Regions from separate parts of the Colwellia sp. BRX8-5 genome, predicted to be linked through region 1. Evidence: predicted binding sites of a transcription regulator. Region 1 holds the regulator's gene; each other region holds the start of a gene.

Region 1 (5,899 bases):
GTTGTTTTTTCTAATTGCGGGAGGCGTTTACGGTATAATTGAATGGAGAAATTCCTCAGCACCACAATTACAAGCGATTGATAAGACGCTGACCCCTGATTTTATTGCCGAAAATTTACACAGTAATGTTTATAAACATCAAGGAAGCTTAGCTTATGTTGTTGATGCCCATCGTATGGAACATTACCCTGAGTTAAGTATTACCAACTTTGAGTTTCCTCAATACACACTTCATCCAAAAAATGATGCGCCCGCATGGAAAATATCTGCCAATGAAGGCATATTATACAATAACAACCGGGTAAAATTAGCAAAGCATGTCCGCCTGTTAGCAACAGATCCCGATAGCTTATTACAAGAAGTTCAAGGAAAATACTTTGAACTTGATCTAAAAACTAACATCATAAGTTCAGAACAAGAAATTAAAATTATCGGTAAAGGATTTACCATCGATGGTAAAGGTTTAATTGTCGACTTAAACACCAACCAAATGACACTAACTAAACATGTGAAATCAATTTATGAAATTGTTAAAAAATAGCCTACTGTGCTTATTGTTATCAACTCCGCTATTTTCGTCAGCTTTCGCTGAAAAATTTGATATAAAACAAAAGATTGAAATTAACGCTTCAAGACAAGCCGTTGATCTTAAAAATAAAATATTCAGCTATATTGATAACGTGGTGATCACTCAAGGTTCATTAGTTATACGTGCTGATTTAGTACAAGTGCTGACTCAATCTGGCAGTGAAGAAAAAACCTATATCGCTAAAGGGAAGCCAGCAACCTTTAAACAAACCTTAGCCGATGGCACTCCTCTTAGCTTACAAGCAGACGAAATAAGATATGAGCCCGCAAATAATTTAGTGATAATTTCAGGAAATGCGTTATTACAGCAAGAAGGTAGTGAGGTTAGTGGCAGTAGAATTACTTACAATATTGCCACTCAGTATGTTAATGCTGAAAGTAAATCTAACGAACGCACTAAAACGATTTTTCAGCCGAAAGAAAAAATTAAAGCGACAACCACAGACGCGAAAACTCAGGAAAAAATTAATTTATGAGCACTAGCACCCTAATGGCAAAAGGCCTTGCCAAAGCCTATAAAGGCAGAAAAGTGGTTAAAAATGTCAGTATGCAAGTTTCAGCAGGACAAATAGTCGGTTTACTGGGCCCAAATGGTGCCGGAAAAACAACTTCTTTTTATATGATTGTGGGGTTAGTTGAAAGTGATAGTGGCGATATTATCTTAAATGACGAAAACCTGACGTTAGCGCCTATGCATGAGCGTGCGAGAAAAGGCATCGGATATTTACCACAAGAAGCCTCTATTTTTCGAAAACTCAGTGTTTACGACAATATTATGGCTATTTTACAAACACGAAAAGAATTATCAGATGCTGAACGCGAAGAAAAATTAGAACATCTTGTTGAAGAATTCAACATAGGTCATATCAAAGATAATTTAGGCATGAGCTTATCTGGTGGTGAACGCCGCCGAGTAGAAATTGCTCGCGCATTAGCTGCTGAACCAAAATTTATTTTATTAGATGAACCTTTTGCTGGTGTTGACCCAATTTCAGTAGGTGATATTAAAAAAATTATTCTACACTTAAAAGAACGTGGCATTGGTGTGTTGATCACTGATCACAATGTACGTGAAACTCTCGATGTATGTGAACATGCGTATATTGTTAGTCATGGTGAACTTATTGCAGAAGGTACTGCAGATCAAATTCTTGCAAATCAACACGTAAGAGATGTATACCTTGGTGAACAATTCACGCTATAGTAGTCAGTAAATGAATAGTATCTTCGTATGAAAAAAACGAAAATATCCCATTAAAAATAATAGGAAGTTAATGACCTAAATGCGCCCTACTCTACAACTCCGCATAGGACAACAATTAACCATGACGCCACAATTGCAGCAAGCAATCAAATTGCTGCAACTGTCTACGTTAGAGCTTCAACAAGAAATTCAGGAAGCCTTAGAAAGTAATCCATTATTAGAAATGGATGAGTCTTCAAATAATCCCGAAGATAAAAGTACTGACAACCTTGAAGAAGCTCACACTGCCGGTAATGGTGACGTTAAAGAAGCCCCTGCTTCTGATGGTAGCGAAGACGCTACGCCTACCATTGATGAAATCACCACCACTGAAGCCATGGACAAGAACGATATCCCTGAAGAATTAAACATGGATACCACTTGGGATGATAACTACACGGCCGGTGCAGCAAGTTCAAGCTCAGGCCCAGCTTCAGAAGATTATACTTACCAAGGCGAGACTCAAGACTCCATTCAAGATCATTTGCGCTGGCAAATGGAATTAAGCCCTTTTACCGAAACAGACCGCGCTATAGCGACAGCAATTATTGATGCTGTTGATGACGCCGGTTACTTAACGGTATCTAGTGAAGACATTTTAGAAAGTGTTGCCATTGAAGGAGTAGAGCTTGATGAAATTGAGGTGGTACTAAAACGTATTAACCTCTTTGATCCTGTCGGTGTCGCTGCTCGTTCTATTTCAGAATGTTTAATCATTCAACTTAATCAATTTGACCCCGCTACACCTTGGTTAGCAGAAAGTAAGTTAGTTTTGCGTGACCATATTAATCTGCTGGGTAGCCGAGACTATCGTACATTAATGCGTAAAACTCGACTGAAAGAAGAGCAACTGCGCGAAGTGGTGCGTCTTATTCAATCACTTGATCCTAGACCCGGCGATAGTGTGATGAAGAGTGACGATCAGTATGTTATTCCTGATGTGTCTGTTGAAAAGAAAAATGGCCGTTGGGTGGTCGAATTAAACCCTGATACTGCGCCAAAACTTTCGGTGAATCAGCAATATGCTTCGATGTCACGTTCGATGAAGTCGACAGCGGACACACAATTTATTCGCTCAAATTTACAAGAAGCTAAATGGTTTATTAAAAGCTTAGAAAGCCGTAATGATACCTTATTAAAAGTGTCAAACTGTATTGTGCAACGTCAAATTGGCTTTTTTGAACATGGTAATGAAGCCATGCGTCCAATGGTTTTAAATGATATTGCCGAAGCTGTCGATATGCATGAATCAACCATTTCACGAGTGACGACACAAAAGTACATGCATACGCCACGTGGAATTTTCGAACTGAAGTTTTTCTTCTCAAGCCATGTTGGCACCGAAAGCGGTGGCGAATGCTCATCAACAGCTATTCGTGCATTAATCAAAAAATTTGTTGCTGCCGAAATCCCAGCAAAACCACTTAGTGATAGTAAAATGGCTGATTTATTAGCCGATCAAGGGATAAATGTAGCTCGACGCACCATAGCAAAATATCGAGAGTCACTTTCTATTCCACCTTCTAACCAACGAAAAAGTTTACTTTAACGAAAAGATGAGGAATTAAGCTTATGCAAATTAATCTTTCTGGCCACCATGTTGACATTACCGAAGCTTTACGAGAAAACGTCACGACTAAGATGGCAAAATTAAGCCGACATTTTGATCATATCAATAATGTTCATGTTGTTCTCACCGTTGAAAAATCAAATCAAATTGCTGAAGCGACTGTTCACGTTAGTGGCTCTGATTTACATGCAAAAGCTGAAAATGCTGACATGTATGCCTCTATTGATAGTCTTGTTGTTAAGCTTGACCGGCAAATATTGAAGTACAAAGGTAAAACGAATCAGCATTAATGCTGTTTATCGCCTGTTCACTCACCAAAGAATCTAAGTAGTATAATGAAGTTGCAAGATATCCTTACCCTTGATTGCACCCTGTGTGCGATTAAGGGTACAAGCAAAAAAAAACTCCTTGAAATAATTAGCACAACTGCGGCAAAAAAATTCGACAATATTGATACTCATCAATTATTCGAAAGCTTAATGGCGCGTGAAAAGGTTGGCTCTACCGGCATAGGAAATGGCATTGCGATTCCTCATGGTCGATTAACCAACACGTCACAAGTTATTGCTGTATTGCTGACCAGTGAACAAGCCGTTGAATTTGATGCGATAGACAACCGTGCTGTCGATATTATTATTGCGTTATTTGTCCCCGAAGAAAACTGCCAACAACATTTAGATACCTTACAAAGTATTGCGCAAATATTTAGTACTAAACAGTTCGCAAAGCAAGTAAGAAAATGCCAAAATTCGCAAGAGCTTTTTACTTTAATAAAGCATGCTAAACGTTAATAAAATCTAATAATAATCCAGGAAAACTCAAATGAAACTCTTGATAGTCAGTGGTCGCTCAGGGTCAGGTAAAAGTGTCGCCTTACGTGTACTCGAAGATTTAGGCTACTACTGTGTCGATAATATTCCGGTGAATTTATTGCCTGCATTAGCGCATACCGTTATTAATGATTACGACAAAGTAGCGGTTAGTTTAGATGTACGTAACTTACCCAATGATCCTAATGACGTTTCAGAAATATTAGATTATCTACCAAAAACAGTAAAACTCGATATTCTGTATTTAGATGCTGATGACTCTGATCTTATTCGACGTTTTAGTGAAACGCGTCGTTTACATCCTTTGATTAAACAAAATATCCCACTCGACCAAGCCATCTCTTTAGAGAAAAAGCTGCTTGAGCCTATTTCCACGCGTGCGGGTTTGTATATTAATACCAGCCAGTTATCACCTCATCAATTATCTGATTTAGTGCGTGAGCGAATTTTGGGCAAAACCTCGGCATCTATGGTGGTGGTGTTTGAATCTTTTGGCTTTAAACACGGTGTACCACAAGACGCAGATTATGTTTTTGATGCACGTTTTCTGCCTAACCCTTTTTGGGAAACAGACTTAAAAGGTTTTACCGGTTTAGATCAACCCGTGCGAGACTTTCTTGCTAGCCAACCGATTGTCACTAAATTTATCTGGCAAATTAACAGTTTTATGATGACATGGTTACCCCACTTAGAAAGAAACAATCGCAGCTATATTACTATCGCCATTGGTTGTACGGGTGGAAAACACCGATCGGTTTATATTGCAGAAATATTAGCAAACAATCTTAGAAAAGAACGCGAAGATGTTCAGTCTCATCATCGCGACATTAAAATACAAAGCACTTAATAACGGTCACTGTATGCCAAAATATAATAAATCATTAACCATTAGCAATAAACTGGGATTACATGCACGTGCTGCCACTAAACTTGCCCAGTTAAGCCAAAAGCTTAATGCTAACGTTACTATTTGCTTAGAGGGCAAAGAAGCTGATGCCAGTAGTATTATGGGGTTAATGTTACTGGCCGGTGGCTTTGGAAAAACCGTAGAGGTGATTACCCAAGGAGAAGATGCTCAACAAGCACTTGACGATGTATGCCAGTTATTTTCTGATAAATTTGATGAAGACGAATGATAAAAAGACTGAATAAAAAATAAAGTTACGTTATCATTCATTACAACACCTTAGCCAGCGCATCTTGACTAAGATATAAACAATATAATTTTCGTATTACTGCGGCACAGGAAAACTTTATGCCGGAAATATCAGAGCAACAACAAAATCATCAACGCCTGCAACAAGTCAATAAAGCACTTGGTAGCGGTATGTTTGTGCACGTTCGAAAATTACTACAGAACATGCCAGCTTATGATATTGCTTTAATATTAGAGTCATCTCACCCGAAAAGTCGTGCCGTTTTATGGCAACTTATCGACGCTGATAATCACGGTGAAGTACTTGAAGAACTCAATGAGGAAGTTCGAAAAGGTATTTTAAAAACTATCCGCCCTGAAAAATTAGCCGCCGTTGCTGAAGGCATGGATGTTGATGATTTAGCTGAAGTTTTACGTACTCTACCCGATAGTGTTTATCAAGAAGTATTAAGTGCTATGGACTCGCAAGACCGAGGTCGAGTCGAAGCCGCGTTATCATTTGAAGAAGATAC
Region 2 (5,899 bases), 150 kb from region 1:
TGTTGATGCTCTAGGGCGATGAGTAAGTCTTCAGGTTTCTCAAAAGAGGCTACAGATATATTTGCTCCTGATAAGGCTTTTTCCAACACCCAGCGAATAGAACTGTCATCATCTACAATCCAAACTTGCTCAACATTCATTATTATTCTCTTCTTGTAAAGGCAGTAAAATTAAAAACTCAGTATGACCCGGTCGGCTATAGCAAGATAATTTACCCTTGTGCTGTTGCACTAAGGTTTGTGAAATAGACAAGCCTAAACCTGTACCGTTATCGCGTGCAGATACCATAGGGTAAAATAGAGTGTCTTGAATCTTTTTTGGAATACCAGGGCCATTATCAATAACACTGATTTGAACACAGAGCTTTACCCGTCTTCCATTAATGGTTTTATTACTAGCGGCTCTTGTTTTTAGGGTTATGTTACAACCCTCATCAATAATTTGAACGGCGTTGTTAACAATATTCAAAACAGCTTGTTGAAGCTTATCTTGATCAAAACTTATTTCAGGAATAGAGGGGTCATAGTCTCTAATAAATTTAATATTTTTAGGGTTGTTAAAATTAATCAGCTTAAAAACTTTTTCTAAGACAATATGAATATTTTGTTCTGCCATCTGAGGTAATTGATTAGGGCCTAAAAGCTTATCAACCAAATTAGTTAAACGGTCGGCTTGTTCAATAATCATTTCAGTATATTCTTGTTGCTCTTGCGTCAATTCTTTACTTAATAATTGTGCAGCGCCACGAAGACCGCCCAATGGATTCTTAATTTCATGAGCAAGCCCGCGTATCAAATCTCGAGACGACTCCCATTGCTGGTGTTGAAATGCTTCGATACTCATTTGTTTTTGCTGATCAATCTGTTTGAATTCTAAGATAATATGTGGCTGTTTGCTGAATTCAACAGACGAGGCTGTTATTTCCACGGTAATACGGCTGTGATCAAAAAATTCAATGGTGACATCACTGTCACTAAATTCTTGGCCTGAAGTCAGCAGCTGCTCTAAACGTTCCTTTTTAATCGGAGAATTGTAGAAGACTGTTGTTATTGGTAAGTTGCACAGCTTGTTAAAACTCTTAACTAATAGCGCTTCTGCTGCAGGGTTAACATATTTAATCGTTAATTTATTATCTAGCACTACAAGTGCTGTAACCATCTGATTTGGCAGCTTTTGTTGGTAGCTAAATTTTAATTGTTGATCTCTACTGCTGTTGCTAGACATAAAAACCTTTTGCACTGATGTAGTGCGACAAAATAGTAATGTAGTTACATTTGGTGCAAGTTGCAGCAAATGCTACTTAATTTGCGTTATTAACCGATGCTCTATGCATATAAAAGGTTATAGGTTTTGACGATGCAATTATCTTGCCTTTTTCATTAAGTAATTGCATTTTTATGATATGTTCGCCTCGATCTATATTTCGTAGCACAAACATCGAGTGAGATTGCGGAGGTTGATGGGGTTTACCATCTAAAAAAAGTTGAATAGCTAAGCCTTGTTTAAAGATAGGTTTGATACTACCTGCTATGTAAACAGAGCCAGTGTTGTCTCTAACCGTGGCATTTTGTTTAGGTTGGTTGATTTCAACTTGGTAATCATCTTTGATAATTTTTGGTGTTAAATCTAGCATTGAGGTATCAACAGAAGAGGCAGTATTGGGTTCTCTTATTTCAACTTCTTCCGCACCAGTTTGAGGGCTGTCAGAAAAAACTAAGATACCATCATCACTTCTCCAAACATAAATTTTGGTTGCCGTCGCAAAGGTATTACAACTAAGTAATGTGATAATTAAAGTTAATAACAATAAAGAATAACGCAAAAATTTAGCTCAACTTAAGATACTTACCTTAAACTTATATAATTAATCGTCTATTTGCCACAAAAAAGCTCACCGAAGTGAGCTTTTTTTTCATTTAATCATATAGTCGAGATTATACGCTGTAATATAATTCAAACTCTAATGGATGAGTTGTCATGTTTACGCGTTGTGATTCAGCACGTTTAATAGCAATGTATGCATCAATCATATCTTTATCCATAACACCACCAGCGATTAAGAACTCATAATCAGCTTCTAAGCTTTGTAAAGCATCTTCAAGTGATGTTGCTACTTGTGGAATAGCTGCAGCTTCTTCTGCTGGTAAATCGTATAAATCTTTATCCATCGCATCACCAGGATGAATTTTGTTTTTAATACCATCAAGACCAGCCATTAATAAAGCAGTAAAAGCTAAATATGGGTTTGCTGCTGGATCAGGGAAGCGAGCTTCAATACGCATTGCTTTTGGTGATGGAACAATCGGTATACGAATTGATGCAGAGCGGTTACGTGCAGAATATGCAAGCATTACCGGCGCTTCAAAATGTGGAACTAAACGTTTGTAAGAGTTAGTAGCTGGGTTAGTAAAAGCATTCAATGCTTTAGCATGCTTAATAATACCGCCAATATAATAAAGCGCCATTTCAGATAAGCCGCCGTATTTATCACCAGCGAATAAGTTAACACCGTCTTTAGCAAGTGATTGATGAACATGCATACCAGAGCCGTTGTCGCCAACTAATGGCTTAGGCATGAAAGTCGCTGTTTTACCGTAAGCGTGAGCAACGTTATGAACAACATACTTGTATATTTGAACTTCATCAGCTTTTTTAACTAAGGTATTGAAGCGACATGCAATTTCGTTTTGACCAGCCGTTGCTACTTCATGGTGATGCGCTTCAACAACTAAGCCCATTTCTTCCATAACTAAACACATGGCTGAACGAATATCTTGTGATGAATCTACAGGAGATGTTGGGAAGTAACCGCCTTTAACGCCTGGACGGTGACCCATATTGCCTTCTTCGTATTCAGTACCTGAATTCCAAGCGGCTTCTTTATCATCAATTTTATAGAAAGAACCACTCATATCAGTACTAAAGCGTACATCATCAAATAAGAAGAATTCTGGCTCAGGACCAATTAATACAGTATCAGCGATACCTGTGCTACGTAAGTACTCTTCAGCGCGTTTAGCAACTGAACGAGGATCACGGCTGTAACCTTGCATTGTACTTGGTTCTAAAATATCACAACGAATATTTAATGTTACTGCATCTGTAAAAGGATCTAATACCGCTGAATCAGCATCAGGCATCATTACCATGTCAGATTCATTAATACCTTTCCAACCTTCAATAGAAGAACCATCGAACATTTTACCGTCTTCAAAAAAGTCTTCATTTACTTGGTGATAAGGAATTGAAACGTGTTGCTCTTTACCTTTTGAATCAGTAAAACGTAGGTCTACAAATTTAACATCGTTGTCTTTGATTAAATCTAATACGGCTTGTGACATGTAAAGTCTCCAGTGTCATTAAAATAAAATACGTTTGCATTTCGCATGATGGGCATAAAGCGAAATTCATGCCAATAGATAAAGCCTTTATATATAAGGTGTTAACTTATTTACTAAAGCCTACTTGCACCACTACTGTGCGTGAGCTGCGCTAAATTGGTGCGCCTGCTGGTTGTTGGTGCTTAAGAGTATAACAGGGCATTACGATTCGTGTATGGAGAATTTAATAGGAGCTGAAATATTTGTTGCTGTCTTTGTTGACTTCGTTGCTGTATAATTCGCGCCCAATTATAGCCCTATATTCTTTTGATGAAAAAGTCTTGCAAGAAGTGAGTAAAACCCGTGTTAGATAAATTACGTAATGTTGCCATCATAGCCCACGTTGATCATGGTAAAACAACTTTGGTTGATAAATTATTAGAACAATCAGGTACCCTTGATGCCCGCGGCGGTCTTGAAGAGCGCACGATGGATTCGAATGATATCGAAAAAGAACGTGGTATCACAATCTTAGCTAAAAATACGGCTATTAACTGGAACGGTTACCGTGTAAACATCGTAGATACTCCTGGCCATGCTGATTTCGGTGGTGAAGTTGAGCGTGTTATGTCAATGGTAGATTCGGTTTTACTTATTGTTGATGCACAAGAAGGCCCTATGCCACAAACGCGTTTCGTAACGAAAAAAGCGTTTGCTCAAGGTTTAAAGCCAATCCTTGTTATTAATAAAGTTGATAAGCCTGGTTCTCGTCCTGATTGGGTTATGGACCAAGTTTTTGAATTGTTTGACAACCTTGGCGCTACAGATGAACAGCTTGACTTTAAAGTTGTTTACGCTTCAGCAATCAATGGTTGGGCTTCGCTTGAAGAAGGCGTAACCGGCACAGACATGACTCCTTTATTTGATACTATTCTTAAAGAAGTGCCTGCACCAACAGCGGATCCAGATGGTCCATTCCAAATGCAAATATCTCAACTTGATTACAGCTCTTACTTAGGTGTAATTGGCGTTGGCCGTATTACTCGTGGTTCTGTTAAACCAAACCAACAAGTAACGATTAAATTAGCAACTGGCAAGATCCATAACGCTAAAGTTGGTAAAGTATTTGGTTACTTAGGTCTAGAAAGACTTGATATCGAAGAAGGTTTTGCTGGCGATATTATTGCTATTACTGGTTTAGGCGAGTTAAAAATATCAGATACGGTTTGTTGTCCTACAGAAGTTGAAGGCTTACCAGCATTATCTGTTGATGAACCTACTATCAATATGACTTTCCAAGTAAACACTTCACCATTTTGTGGTAAAGAAGGTAAGTATGTTACTTCACGTAACATCAAAGACCGTTTAGACAAAGAATTAATTCACAACGTTGCTTTACGTGTTGAGCAACTTCCTGATGCTGATAAATTTAAAGTATCAGGTCGTGGTGAGCTTCACTTAGGCATTTTAATCGAAAACATGCGTCGCGAAGGTTTTGAGTTAGCGGTATCACGTCCTGAAGTTATTATTCGTGAAATTGATGGTCAAATACAAGAACCTTATGAAAACGTGACTATTGATGTTGAAGAGCAGCATCAAGGACCTATCATGGAAAGAATGGGTGTTCGTAAAGCTGAATTAACAGATATGGCACCTGATGGAACGGGTCGTATTCGTATGGACTTCATCATGCCAAGTCGTGGTTTGATCGGTTTCCAAACTGAATTCATGACATTAACGTCAGGTTCTGGCTTAATTTATCATACATTTTTTGAATACGGACCTCATAAAGGTGGCGATATTGGCCAGCGTAAAAATGGTGTAATGATCGGTAATGCAACAGGTAAAGCATTAACGAATGCAATATTCAACTTACAATCACGTGGTCGTATGTTGATCGGACACGGTGTTGATATTTATGAAGGTCAAGTTATTGGTATTCATAGCCGCGACAACGATTTAACAGTAAACGCTCTTAAAGGTAAGCAGTTAACTAACGTTCGTTCATCAGGTACTGATGAAGCACAAACGTTAACACCGCCTATCGTTATGTCACTTGAACAAGCGCTTGAGTTTATTGATAACGATGAGCTAGTTGAAGTTACACCACTGAGCATTCGTATTCGTAAAAAGCTTTTAAAAGAAAATGAACGTAAGCGTGATACTCGTCCTAAATAAGCCTCTTATCTAGACGATTGATAAAAACCAGCTTCGGCTGGTTTTTTTGTCAGTAAATTTGAGTAAGCCTAAACGTAATATTGCGTAAGACATGTCTTAAAAATATATAGGAAGTAACACAATACACGGTTAATAAAGTGGATGACTGTGTTTTAATCTATTGTTTTTTAATGAAAATTAATTAAGTGAGTCAGTTATGTCTAAATGTTGAGTTGACGCTAATCATTACACCTCACTGGTGAATATTAGTTTTAGTGATACGATTAGTTGCATGTGAACTTTGAAAGTAACGGTGCAGGGAGCAAACTTATTATGGAGCAGAGAAAATTAACTCGTTTAAATGATCTATTTGAAAAAGCTGTTGCTGATAAAGCTAACGTTATCGAACGCAGAGAGTTAAA
Region 3 (5,899 bases), on a different contig from region 1:
ACTTGCGGTGCATTGGCAAGCACACCAGCAACTTATTTTGCGCGGAGCCTATAGCACAGGTTTTCGTGCACCTTCTATGCAGCAAATGTATTTCAATAATATCAGTACACAGTTTATTGTTGACGAAAGTGGCTCATTGTTGAGTGAGGAAGTGGAAACATTCAGAAATGATAGTACTTTGACCACTCGACTCGGGGTGCCTTCTTTAAAAGAAGAAGAATCTGACAACCTCAGTGTTGGCTTTATCTACAGCCCTACTGAAAATGTAGATATTAGCTTTGATTTTTATCAGATTGATATTGATAATCGTATTGTCATTAGTAGTAAATTGGGTATGGGAATATCACCTCTACTCGACCAAGCTTTTACTGAGGAGTCTGTTACCAAAGGACAGTTTTTCTTAAATGGCGCTGATACCGCAACTCAAGGCACAGATATTGTTGCTACTTGGCAGACTCAAGCTTTTGCTGGAGATATTAACTTCACCTTGGCGGCAAACTTTACCAATACTGAGGTAACCAAGTTATTTACACCTGATCACAGCACACTGCATACCATTAGCGTTGAAGAAATTTTTTCACAGCAAGATATTTCTATCATTGAAGAGTGGCAACCACGCAATAAAATAAGTGTAAACACCCTTTATAAAAACCAGCACTGGACCATCAATATATTGTTCAATCACTATGGTAAATATACGATAACCGATGGTGGTAAACAAACTTATGGCGCAGAGCTATTAACTGATATTAGCGTTAGCCATCAAATGTCAAAAAATCTTGCGGTCACTGTGGGTAGTCATAATTTATTTGATGTTATGCCTGACAAAAATCGTATAGGAAACTCTCGAGGAGGCACGATTGAAGATCAACAAGGTAATATCATTGTTGATAGCACAGGTGTATTCAAATATTCACGCCGATCAGCTCCTTTCGGTTTTAACGGCGCATATTTTTATGCAAGTCTGCAGTATGATTTTTAAGGGTGTGCTGTTAACACTTAATAATAGGTAACCGCTTTAATTTCACGTTTGGGTGAAGAAGCTAAATAAATATTATAAACATCTTCAAAGTCTAAACTTAACTCTGTGGTGTAACTGTCGCCAACAGGATAGCTTTTAATCACTTTAGCTGCGCGGATGACACCTTGAACTGACGCTGACACTTCATTTTTACCCATTATCAGTTGTGACATGGTCATTTCACCATTTATCTTTTGCCCATAAACTTGTTCTGCAAGTTCTGCATAAGCGGCAAGCTTTGAGGCATTAATCGCCATCAACATACGCTGCGTTTCATGTTGTGAGTTTTGCAAACTTATCGGCGCTTGGCCAATAGCATGTAACACAGGGAAGGTTTCAGGCTTAACACTTTGCCATTGTACGTGTTTGTCATAAACACTAGAACAGCTGGCAAGTAACAAAGCTAAACTACCAGCGGTTAATATATTAAGAATAATTTTTTTCATCATAAATACCAAAAGTTAGTCCTACATCAATATAAAAAACTAATTAACAATTTTAATTGAACGTTCGTCTTCTGCTAACATAACGCTGTTTCGAATGATTAATCCATCTTTTATCCGAACACTTTCATCTTGATTAATCTGTTCACCAATTACCCAGCTTGGAATAAAAGATTGTGCCGTGGCAACAACAACACGTGATTGCATACCAATCATCCGAGCATTAATCATCACACCATTTTCTTGTTCCATCATGGTACCGGTTACAACATAGTCAATAATCTGCCGCTCTGGCAGCTCTTTCCAGTCGCGACTAAAAACATAATCACCTTGAGCAGTGACACGAATATGTCCCGTCGTTTTAAAATCAATAACAACTAAACCATGGCGCTGTAATTCATGAACAAAGTTCTCTGATATTTGATTACCCAGCCAATTAGTTGACTCAAGGTTTTCTAATTCGACAAAAGAAGCTACCGCGATAGGTGTTTTAGGGTTTACAAAAGAGCTGCTTTCAAGCATCTGATAAGTAAGCCCTTTAACAACATCTGCTATCGCATGTCGAGGTAGATTGAAACTGTCAATTTCACCTCGTACTTCTTGCTTTGATTTATAAAAATTATCTTCATCACTCATCATATTCATTGATGAACACGACATCAACGTTGGAATAAATAATGGAATAAGCCACTTTTTCATTGAGCTCCCCTTGATCGCTCTGAAAGCGAATAATCAGTTTTGCAGTAATATCGATAAACGACATCAAATAGTTTCTAATATAAATAAAGCACAAATCGCGCCAATCTATAAAGTTACTTGCGTATTAAAATAAGTGGGCATAGAAACTGCATATTCGACAGTAGATATTAAACCTTTTTTACTGACGGACTTCATATGCGCTTATTTATATCAGCTCTACTTTTATTTTTTATCACTCATTCTGCTGATGCCCAGTGGTATGAAGCTCAGGGAAAGTCAGTAATAATGCAGGGCAATGCCGAACGAGCAAAAACATTAGCCATAGAGAATGCATTAAAAAAAGCCTTACTCGTTGCCGGAGCTTCCGTATCGAGTGTGCAAAAAACGGTTAACGGATTATTGACACAAAATGAAATAAATATTCGCGCCAGCGGTACCGTAAACTCTTTTGAGCTGGTTGATGAAAATTATGAGGGCAATTTGGTCACCGTAACCATTCGTGCTGACATCTTCCCACAAAGTAAACAGTGCTTCTCTTCTGATTATCGAAAGTCTTTATTAATTACCCGTAGTAACTTAATGCATAGAGAGCAAGCGAGTATCGGTAAAATTTATGCTCTTGATAATAAATTGATGGCTAAACTTGCTTATAAAATTAACAACCAAGGTATTTATCTAGACACCCGATTGTTATTAAAAGAGAAGTCTCAGTTCTCAAGATTAAATAACAGCTTACAAGTTGAAGCAATAAAAAATCTCACCATGTCGTTAGCTAATATCAGCGATACTCAGTATGTCATGTATTCTGAAATTAATGACATTAGCTTTGCACAAGCCTCAACCAACGGTTGGCAGTTCTGGCAAGAAGATGTTTTTAACCGTCAGTTTAGTGTCAGCCTATATATTTACAACGGTACTAATGGTGAATCTGTCTTCACTAAGCAGTACCGTAGTTCTGCCCCATGGGAATTTGGCAAACGTCAGCAAGTTGATGTTCATAGCGAAGTATTCTGGCAAAGCCAATACGGAATGGCCATTGAAAAAGTGTTAGGGGATATGATCATTGATATCGACGAAAATATGATGTGTCAACCTACTCGTGGCAAGGTAGTGCAAATAGCTGGTAATTCGTTAACGATTAATTTAGGTAAAAGGCATGGCGTAAAAGTTGGTGATGAGTTTTCTCTGTTACACTTAAATAATATCATTACTGACTCAGGAAAAACCTATGCAGGTTTTAACGTTAGCCCTTACACAGTAAAAATAACCCAAGTGTCTCAGCAAAGCGCACAGGCAATGACTACTGACGGGCAATTATTGGGTAACATCCAATTAAATGATTTAGCGGTGCGTTACTAACTTCATCGCTATATAGAATGTTAACGTTACCAGCATGCTGTTAACGTTAACATTGTCACTGTTTTGCGCCTTATTCGTTTGACAGACTAATACGTTTAATCAATAAGGCTGAAAGTCCAGCAAACAAAGCGGAAATGATTAAACAGGTAATTAAGTTAGTAAATTGATAAATAACACCTGACATAACAGTCCCTAATAACCTTCCCAGGGCATTAGCCATATAATAAAAGCCAACATCCATAGAAACGCCATCTTCTTTCGCCATGGCTACAATCACATAGCTATGTAGCGCAGAATTAATAGCAAAAACAGCCCCAAAAATAAATAAGCCTGCAATAATAATGATTTCAGTACTGATGTTGAGCTTGGTCGCATAAAACATCAACAGTGCTAACAACAAGGTAACACCGGATAAAATCATCCCCCAAGTAAATAACAAATGACCCTTGATATTATGTTGGTTATTTTTAATAAAAAATTTAGGTGTTGAGCCTTGAACAATACCATAAGCGATAATCCATAACGCCATAAATATCCCAACATTAGTATGTTGCCAACCTAAATTACTGACCAAATATATCGGTAATCCGACAACAAACCAAATATCCCTAGCAGCAAATAAAAATAAGCGCGCGCCCGCCAAATAATTTAATGATGAGTGATTTGAGAATATCTCTTTAAATTTAACTTTGTGCTTTGCCTTACCTAAATCACCTTGCAATAATAACAGACTAAGCACAAAAACAATCGCTAGCACACTCGCCATTATTAGCATGGCTACTGAAAATCCCACGGTACTTAGTAACCAGGCACCTAGGAAAAAACCGATACCCTTTAAGGCGTTTTTTGATCCTGTAAGATAAGCAACCCAACGGAAAAGAACAGCGTGATCTTGGTTGTTATTGCTCGTTGGTACCAACGTTTTAATACTGCTTTTAGCGCTCATCTTATTAAGATCTTTGGCTATACCCGACAGCGCTTGTGCCAACATAACCCAGATAACGGTTAAGTATTGTTCAGGAACTGTTAGCATTAATAAAGCAAAAACTTGACTGAACAGACCAATATTCATGGTTTTATTCAAACCAATTTTTGCTCCTAACCACCCGCCAACTAGGTTGGTTATCACGCCAAAAACTTCATAAAATAGAAATAACATCGCAATGGCAAGCGGGGAATAACCTAGATGATGAAAATGTAATAATACCAGCATACGCAAAGCACCATCGGTTAAGGTGAAAAACCAATAGTTAGCGGTAATTAATAGGTACTGTTTTACCGCACTAGGCAGTGCAGTTATTCTGTTTAACATAAAGGTACCAATGATGGTATTTTCGATTGATGTTGGCGTATGCTAATAAATAATCAAGAGTATTAAACATTAGCGTAACGCCAAGATATTATTCGTTTAAAAACGCAGTCTATGTCGATATTCTCAAAGACTAGTCCTTAATATCAGATCGTCCAACTAACAACATTAACTCTGCAGCTCGATTGGCATAACCCCATTCGTTGTCATACCACAAATACATTTTCAATTGGGTGTCATTAACAACCATGGTTGATAGCGCATCAACAATACATGAACGTGGATCCGTTTTATAATCAACAGAGACCAAAGGACGCTCTTCATAGCCAAGTATATCTTTTAGGTCTCCTTGTGCCGCCGTAGACATCAATTGATTAATTTCTTCAACTGTTACGGCTCTATTTAGCTCAAATACACAGTCAGTAATTGAGGCATTCGCTAACGGAACTCGCACGGCATGACCATTTAATTTTCCCTTTAGCTCAGGAAAAATATGGGTAATAGCGGTTGCAGACCCGGTAGTCGTTGGAATTAAACTTTGGCCACAAGCTCGCGCTCGACGTAAATCTTTATGAGGCGCATCAAGGATAGTTTGCGTATTGGTAATATCATGGATAGTCGTCATACTGCCGTGTTTTATGCCAACACTGTCTTGGAGAACTTTAACCACTGGCGCTAAACAATTAGTGGTACAAGAAGCAGCAGTGACAATTTTATGCTGTGCTTTGTTATAAAGGTGATGATTAACGCCCATGACAATATTTAAGGCGCCCTCTTCTTTTACGGGTGCTGTAACCATAACCCGTTTAACACCTTGTGCTAAATAAGCGCTTAATAGTTTGGTCGTTTTCATCACTCCAGAAGCTTCTACAACAACATCACATTGTGACCAGTCAGTTTCAGCTATGGTTAAATTATGACTAATATTAATGTGATGTTCACCATCTTCATCACAGACGATCATTTGGTTATTGTCGACTTGTGCATCAAATTTCCAACGACCATGAATAGAGTCAAAATTCAGTAAGTGTGCTAATGTTTTAGCATCACCTGCGGGATCATTAATTT

Evidence for each region. Region 1 encodes sigma-54, which starts transcription at its own class of promoters, with help from an activator protein. Its sites were predicted from a motif close to GTTGGCACGNNNNTNGNNT; they were not measured.
Region 2: glnA (glutamate--ammonia ligase) is a predicted target of sigma-54. The motif match lies at 3,399-3,417, and genes of this name have one in related genera.
Region 3: H4J62_RS10880 (flagella assembly protein FlgT) is a predicted target of sigma-54. The motif match lies at 2,297-2,315, and genes of this name have one in related genera.

Annotation. Positions count from the first base shown of each region.
Region 1 covers NZ_JACGVR010000007.1:163,523-169,421, reverse strand. The annotation lists gene lptC (LPS export ABC transporter periplasmic protein LptC) at 1-541, shown strand, start outside; gene lptA (lipopolysaccharide transport periplasmic protein LptA) at 522-1,064, shown strand; gene lptB (LPS export ABC transporter ATP-binding protein) at 1,061-1,792, shown strand; gene H4J62_RS07555 (RNA polymerase factor sigma-54) at 1,872-3,380, shown strand; gene hpf (ribosome hibernation promoting factor) at 3,404-3,691, shown strand; gene ptsN (PTS IIA-like nitrogen regulatory protein PtsN) at 3,737-4,192, shown strand; gene rapZ (RNase adapter RapZ) at 4,224-5,078, shown strand; gene H4J62_RS07535 (HPr family phosphocarrier protein) at 5,092-5,367, shown strand; gene mgtE (magnesium transporter) at 5,487-5,899, shown strand, end outside.
Region 2 covers NZ_JACGVR010000007.1:12,484-18,382, forward strand. The annotation lists gene glnG (nitrogen regulation protein NR(I)) at 1-140, opposite strand, end outside; gene glnL (nitrogen regulation protein NR(II)) at 130-1,224, opposite strand; gene H4J62_RS06835 (DUF4124 domain-containing protein) at 1,301-1,822, opposite strand; gene glnA (glutamate--ammonia ligase) at 1,935-3,341, opposite strand; gene typA (translational GTPase TypA) at 3,684-5,498, shown strand; gene H4J62_RS06850 (hypothetical protein) at 5,811-5,899, shown strand, end outside.
Region 3 covers NZ_JACGVR010000013.1:100,300-106,198, reverse strand. The annotation lists gene H4J62_RS10895 (TonB-dependent receptor) at 1-982, shown strand, start outside; gene H4J62_RS10890 (LPP20 family lipoprotein) at 1,000-1,467, opposite strand; gene H4J62_RS10885 (FlgO family outer membrane protein) at 1,507-2,163, opposite strand; gene H4J62_RS10880 (flagella assembly protein FlgT) at 2,359-3,522, shown strand; gene arsJ (organoarsenical effux MFS transporter ArsJ) at 3,593-4,834, opposite strand; gene H4J62_RS10870 (ArsJ-associated glyceraldehyde-3-phosphate dehydrogenase) at 4,965-5,899, opposite strand, start outside.